Regions from separate parts of the Eikenella sp. Marseille-P7795 genome, predicted to be linked through region 2. Evidence: riboswitches for the same ligand, from Rfam matches in the RefSeq annotation. Region 2 holds a riboswitch; the other holds the start of a gene.
What was found. Region 2 has a riboswitch for thiamine pyrophosphate ahead of thiM (hydroxyethylthiazole kinase). Riboswitches for the same ligand answer to the same signal wherever they lie in the genome.
Positions count from the first base shown of each region.

Region 1: linked by a shared signal. The riboswitch ahead of cytX (putative hydroxymethylpyrimidine transporter CytX) and the one ahead of thiM (hydroxyethylthiazole kinase) in region 2 are both predicted to bind thiamine pyrophosphate.

Region 1 covers NZ_CAKAJZ010000005.1:90,840-94,243, forward strand. The annotation lists gene LG371_RS08695 (aromatic amino acid transporter) at 1-415, shown strand, start outside; gene cytX (putative hydroxymethylpyrimidine transporter CytX) at 581-1,807, opposite strand; TPP riboswitch at 1,996-2,090, opposite strand; gene LG371_RS08705 (DUF1440 domain-containing protein) at 2,276-2,830, shown strand; gene dnaE (DNA polymerase III subunit alpha) at 2,952-3,404, opposite strand, start outside.
Region 2 covers NZ_CAKAJZ010000004.1:12,076-15,479, forward strand. The annotation lists gene tldD (metalloprotease TldD) at 1-1,423, shown strand, start outside; TPP riboswitch at 1,674-1,767, shown strand; gene thiM (hydroxyethylthiazole kinase) at 1,948-2,748, shown strand; gene thiD (bifunctional hydroxymethylpyrimidine kinase/phosphomethylpyrimidine kinase) at 2,772-3,404, shown strand, end outside.

The DNA.
Region 1 (3,404 bases), on a different contig from region 2:
CAGCGGGCTGGTGAAAGTGCTCTCCTTCTTCTCCTACATGGCCATCGCCTCCTCCTTCCTCGGCGTGACCCTCGGCCTGCTCGACTACCTCACCGACCTGTTCAGCTTCGGCCGCAACCGCGCCGGGCGCAGCAAAGCCGCCGCGCTGGCCTTCCTGCCGCCGCTCGTTGCCTGCCTGCTGTTTCCCACCGGCTTCGTGATCGCCATCAGCTACGTCGGCTTCGCCGCCACGGTGTGGACGGCCTTCGTGCCCGCCCTGCTGCTGCACGCCTGCCGCAAAAAGTTCGGCGCGGGCAAGGGCTACAGCGTGTATGGCGGACGCTGGCTGATGGTGTGGGTATTCCTGTTCGGCCTGGCCAACGTGGCTGCGCAAGTCCTCAGTCGTGCGAATATTTTGCCTGTGTTTACTGGCTGATTGGTTTGCAAAAATTTTTCAGGTAGCCTACCAAGGGCTACCTGAAAACATTTGAGGCTACCTGAAAAATGTAGATCGCGCATTCATACCTAACCTACGGCCGCTTAGAGGCTACCTGAAAAAAGAGGACGCTGCCCGCGCCCTCTTTTATCATGCCTTGCCCGCTCAATTCCCATGCGGGCCCGCCGCAGCTGCACCGCCGGATTTTGCCGCCGCCAGCAGCTTGCGCACCAACACCGTCAGCGCAAAAGTGGCCGCGATCACCGGCAGCGTGGTGCCCAAAGGCGGCTGCCATTCCAGCATTTTGCGGTAGAACACAAAGCCCGCCAGCCACAGCGCCAGGCTCACCCAATCCGCCGCCCCCGCCGCCGGCGCACGTTTCAGCACAAAATAATCCGCTATCTGCACTGCAATCATCGGCGCAAACACCGAGCCGATAAAATACAGAAACGCCTCAAAACGCCCCACATCAAACAGCAGCGCCAGCAGCACGCCCAGCAGCGTTACCCCCGCCGCCACCGCCATTTCGCCCAAGCGCCCACTGATGGCATGGGCGCTCACCCCCGCCGAATACGCATCCAAAAACGTGGTGCTCACCGTAGACAACACCACCACCACAATCCCCGCCGCGCCCAGCCCCGCATATTGCAGCATCGGCGCAATCTCGCTCTGGCCGGCAAACAGCGCCGCCGCCAAACCGATGGCATATATCCACGAGCTAGTGCAGAAATAAGCCAGCGTGGCCGCCAGCGTGGCCGGGCGCGCCTTAGCCGCACGCCGCGTGTAGTCCGACACCAGCGGCAGCCACGACAGCGGCATCACCGCCGCCAGCTCCACCGCCAGCCCGAAGCTCATCGCTTCCGATTGCTGCACAGCCGCCGCCGGCTCGCCCGAGGCTACCTGAAAACTCAGCCACAGCGTGAGCAAAAACAGCGTACTCATCGACACCACATTGATTTTGCTGAAATTGCGCATCCCAATACGCAGCCACAGCAAAATCAGCATGCCGATGATAATGCACCACCCGGCCTGCGCCCCGCTCCAGCCCGCCGTGAGCGCCGCCGCAGCCTGCGCCCCGGTGAAAATCATAATCGCCGTCCAGCCCACCAGCTGCACCACGTTCGCCGCCGCAAACAGCAGCGAGCCGCGCCGCCCGAAGGAAAGCTGCACCGTTTCCATCGCGCTGCGCCCCGTTTGCGCCCCAATCAGCCCGGCCAGGTAAAACAACACCCCGCCAATCACATGGCCGACGGCCACCGCCAACAGCCCCATGCGCCAGCCCAGCGGCGCAAACAGCATGCCGGTGAGGATTTCCGCCACCGACACCGCCGCCCCAAACCAAATCAGCGCCGAAGCGCCCGCCGAAAGTTTACCGCCTTGATCTTGTTCCATTTGATGCCTGCTCCCAGTTGTTCGTTTGCAAAACCAGCCGGGCCTCCGCGCCGCACATGGCCACAAAAAACCCGGCAACTTAGGCCGGGGCACACAACACGCACTGAGAAAAAGGCAGCTTCGCCTTCGGATGCCGGCAGATTCGATTCCAAGCGCAACCCGGCAAGCCAACGCCGCGATGGTTCCATCATCCGCCATAGTTAGTTCCCTACGCCGGTGCTAACCGGATCAGGTACAACGGGTATCCTCTCAGCCGCTTTGCGCAGCACCCCGACTAATTGCCCGCTGATTATACCCCGCCGCCCCGCTTTGTCCAACCAGTTGCCAAACGGGCAGCAGGCTACCTGAAAATATATTCACCCCTCAAGCCCGCACATCTTTGTGCTGTCTATGTATAATACCGCTCACCAACAAGAGAAAACCTTTGCTAGTGTATTGAAAATTTTACTTTTTAAAAAAGGGAATGCTATGAATTTTTCGGACAAACAAAACCGCCAAGTTATCGTGTGGACTACTTTAATCGGCGGCTTTATCAGCTCTTTGGTCAAGTGGGGCTCGGAAGTGAATACCCCGCCGCGCATGCCGGGCGAAATTTCCCCGCCGGGGGCGCATATCGACGCCTGGTTGGGCTGGCTGGGCATCAACCAGCATTCTTTAGACTATACCTATCAGGGCGTGCACGTTTTGGGTGCGGTTACTTTATACCACTGGCTGTTTAGCTTTGCCTTCGCTTTGGTTTATGTAGTCGGATCGATGTATTGGTCGAAGATGCGTTTGTGGTGGGGTGCGTTGTACGGCATCATCATCACGCTGGTGATGCACGGCCTGCTGATTCCCGCCTTCGGCTTCCGCAATCCGAAATATGCCGACGGCGCAACAGGTTGGCTGTGGAACTTGAATTTTGCCGAGCATTTCAGCGAAATCATGGGGCACATTTATTGGTCTGTTTCCATCGAAATCTGCATGATTGCGGTGCTGGCGCATTTCGGCCGCCCCTTGTACGGAAAATGGTGGAATGATTAATGATTGATGGCCGCGGCAAATGGAGCTTGGATTAGCCGCAGGCGTAATCCAACATAAAGAAGCAGATATTGGATTACAGCTTGCCAACTAACCCAACCTGCACCGGTTTTTCAGGTAGCCTCTACCAGCTCACACTCACTTGCCGCTCGCCGAGCAGCGACACCAGCGCTTCGAGCAGCTCGGTGTTCAGGCAGGGCTGCCAGCGGCCGTCGGGGATGAGCTCGCCGGCGGCTTTGCCGTTGGCATAATGCAGGCGCAGGGGGACGCGTTTGCCTTCGCCGCCCTGTTGCAGCAGCTCGGCCAGGCGGCGGATGTCGTGCTGCGGGGAAAGGTGTAGGGTGAGCGCGCGGGCGTAGTGGCTGCGGGCTTCTTGCAGGGTGTAGAGGCGGTTGGCGATGATGCGCAGGCCGTCTTCGCCGCCGTAGTCGTCTTTGCTGATGCGGCATTCGGCAATCAGCACTTGGTCGGCGCGCAGGGTGTCGCGGCCGAGCTGTTCGAGCGTTTCGCCGCTAATCATCACTTCGGCTTTGCCGCCGGTGTCTTCCAGCGTAACAAAGGCGATTTTGCCGCGCTT
Region 2 (3,404 bases):
TGCCAACCAGCTCGGCAGTGCCGAACTGAGCCGCGCCCTGTCCGCCATTTCCGCGCACCATGTGGACTACGCCGACATCTATTGCCAGCGCACAGCCTATGAAAGCTGGCATTTGGAGGAGGGCATGGTGAAATCCGGCAGCTTCCATATCGACCAGGGCGTGGGCGTGCGCGCGGTGTCGGGCGAGAAAACCGCGTTTGCCTATGCCGACAGCCTCAATCCGGCGGTGTTGCGGCAGGCGGCGGAAGCAGTGCGCACCATCGGCGCGGCGGGGCAGGAGCGGCAGATTAAGCTGGACGGCTCCGGCAGTTTTTCAGGTAGCCGCACGCAACCCGCGCTGTATGCTGCCGACAACCCGATTCTCGGGCTCGATTCGGCGGCCAAAGTGGCGCTGCTCAACCGCGTGGAACAGCTCGCCAAGGCGGCCGACCCGCGCATTGTGCAGGTGATGGCCGGGCTTACCTGCGAATACGATTTGGTGTATCTGGCGCGGCTCGACGGCCGCACCGCCGCCGACATCCGCCCGCTGGTGCGCCTGAGCGTGAGCGTGGTGGCCAAGCAGGGCGAACGGCGCGAGATGGGCAGCTTCGGCGGCGGCGGCCGGCACGGGCTGGACTATTTCTCCGAAGAGCGGCTGCGCGAATATGTGAACGCTGCCGTGGCGCAGGCTTTGGTCAACCTGGAATCGCGCCCCGCGCCCGCCGGCAGCATGACCGTGGTGCTCGGTAGCGGCTGGCCGGGTGTGCTGCTGCACGAAGCGGTGGGGCACGGGCTGGAGGGCGATTTCAACCGCAAGGGCACCAGCGCCTTTGCCGGTCGGCTGGGCGAGCGCGTGGCCGCCGAGGGCGTGACCGTGGTGGACCAGGGCGACATCGCCCGGCGGCGCGGTTCGCTCAATCTGGACGACGAAGGCAACGAAACCCGCCAAACCGTGCTGATTGAAGACGGCATCCTCACCGGCTACCTGCAAGACGAAACCAACGCCCGCCTGATGGGCATGGCGGTTACCGGCAACGGCCGGCGCGAAAGCTACACCGCCGTGCCCATGCCGCGCATGACCAACACCTTCATGCAAAACGGCAGCCGCGAGCCGGAAGAAATCATCGCCTCCATCGACAAAGGCCTGTATGCCGTGAACTTCGGCGGCGGGCAGGTGGACATCACCAGCGGCAAATTCGTGTTCAGCGCTTCGGAAGCCTGGTGGGTGGAAGGCGGCAAACTGCAATATCCGGTGAAGGGCGCCACCATCATCGGCAGCGGCCCGGAAGTGCTCAAACACGTGAGCATGATCGGCAACGATATGGCGCTCGACAGCGGCATCGGCGTGTGCGGCAAAGAAGGGCAGAGCGTGCCCGTGGGCGTGGGGCAGCCCACGCTGCGCATCGATGCCGGGCTGACGGTGGGCGGCAGCGAGGCCGGTTGAATGCTTTGGCCGTGCATGGCTTAAAGGCTACCTGAAAAATAAAGGGCTACCTGAAAACGGCAATGGGGGTTTTCAGGTAGCCTTTGCCTTTGGCAACACAGCGTAGCAGCGGCCGTGGGACAGGGTTTATGTTTGATTCTTCGCAGAAACTCGCTACGCTCGTTTTAACTTCGTTGAAGCTTTGCTTTCAGGTAACCTTCCCCCCCCCCGCCGCAGTTTCAAAAAAGCCGGGCGCAGGCTATAATCCGCCCGCGATTAGTCGGGGTGCCGCCGGCGCGGCTGAGAAAATACCCGTTGTACCTGATACAGTTAATACTGGCGTAGGAAACTATCCGAGCAGCCTTAAGCTTGATGGAGGCTACCTGAAAACGATGTCTTGCGCAGCAAGGCTGAGTTTCTGCGAAGCTAAAGCGCAGCGTTCCCGCGCAGCCGAAGCCGGCACACTGTCTCGTACACACCCACACGCCCGACCCGCAGCGGGCGTTTTTCTTGCCCGCACCTGCCAAGCCGAAGGAGCAAACAACATGCAAATCAAATATCTGGATCAAGTTCGCGCCCGCAACCCGCTGGTGCACAACATCACCAACATCGTATCCGCCAACTTCTCCGCCAACGGCCTGCTCGCCATCGGCGCCTCGCCGATTATGGCCGACAGCGTGGACGAAATGGACGAACTCGCCGCCGCCAGCTCGGCTGTGGTGCTCAATATCGGCACGCTGAACGTGCACAAAGTGGAAGCCATGCTCGCCGCCGGCAAATCCGCCAACCGCGCCGGCGTGCCGGTGGTGCTCGATCCGGTGGGCGCAGGCTTCACGGCGCTGCGGCGCGACACCACGGCGCGGCTGCTGCGCGAAATCCGCTTCGCCGCCGTGCGCGGCAATGCCGGCGAAATGGCGCACATTGCCGGCGTGGCATGGCAGGCCAAAGGCGTGGACGCGGGCAGCGGCTCGGCCGATTTGCAAGAAATCGCCCAACGCATCGCGCAGCAACACGGCTGCATCGCCGCCATCAGCGGCGAAACCGACTACGTTTCCGACGGCAGCCGCACCGCCAAGCTGAATAACGGCACGCCGCTGTTTCCGAAAGTTACCGCTTCCGGCTGCCTGCTCAGCACCGTGGTGGGCGCCTTTGCCGCCGTGGCCGCGCCGGGCGATATGCTGCACGCCGTGGCCGAAGCCTGCACCGTATATGCCGTGGCCGGCGAGCTGGCGGCGCAAGGCTTGCAGGACACGCAGAGCGGCTCGTTTGCCGTGTCGCTCATCGACCATCTCGGTTCGATTAGCGCGCGGCAAGCTGCCGATCGGGCACGCGTGGAATGGATTTAACCAATTGAATGAGGAGGGTAATCATGGCAACAATCGCACAGGCGCTCACCATCGCCGGCTCCGACAGCGGCGGCGGCGCGGGCATTCAGGCCGATTTGAAAAGCTTCCAAATGCGCGGCGTGTTCGGCATGAGCGTGCTCACCGCCGTTACCGCGCAAAACACGCTGGGCGTGCAGGCCATCCACGGAGTGCCGCTGGATATTATCCGCGCGCAAATCGATTCCATCGCCGCCGACTTTCAGGTAGCCGCCTGCAAAATCGGCATGCTGGGCACAGCGGAAACCATTGAATGCGTGGCCGAAAAGCTGGCGGGCAAACCGTTTGGCCGGCTGGTGGTCGATCCCGTGATGGTGGCCAAGGGCGGCGCGCCGCTGTTGCAGCAAAACGCCGTCTCCGCGCTCAAACGCCATCTGCTGCCGCTCGCCGACGTGCTCACGCCCAACCTGCCCGAAGCCGAAGCGCTCACCAGCATCGCCATCCAAAGCGATGCCGATGCCGAACGCGCCGCCCGCCTGTTGCAGGAAGCCGGCGTGCACACCGTGGTGATCAAAGGCGGGCACAGCGGCGGCTCGCAAAGCGAAATCTGCCGCGACTGGGTGTTTATGCCCGACACGCAGTTCACGCTGGAAAGCCCGCGCTTCCCCACGCCGCACACC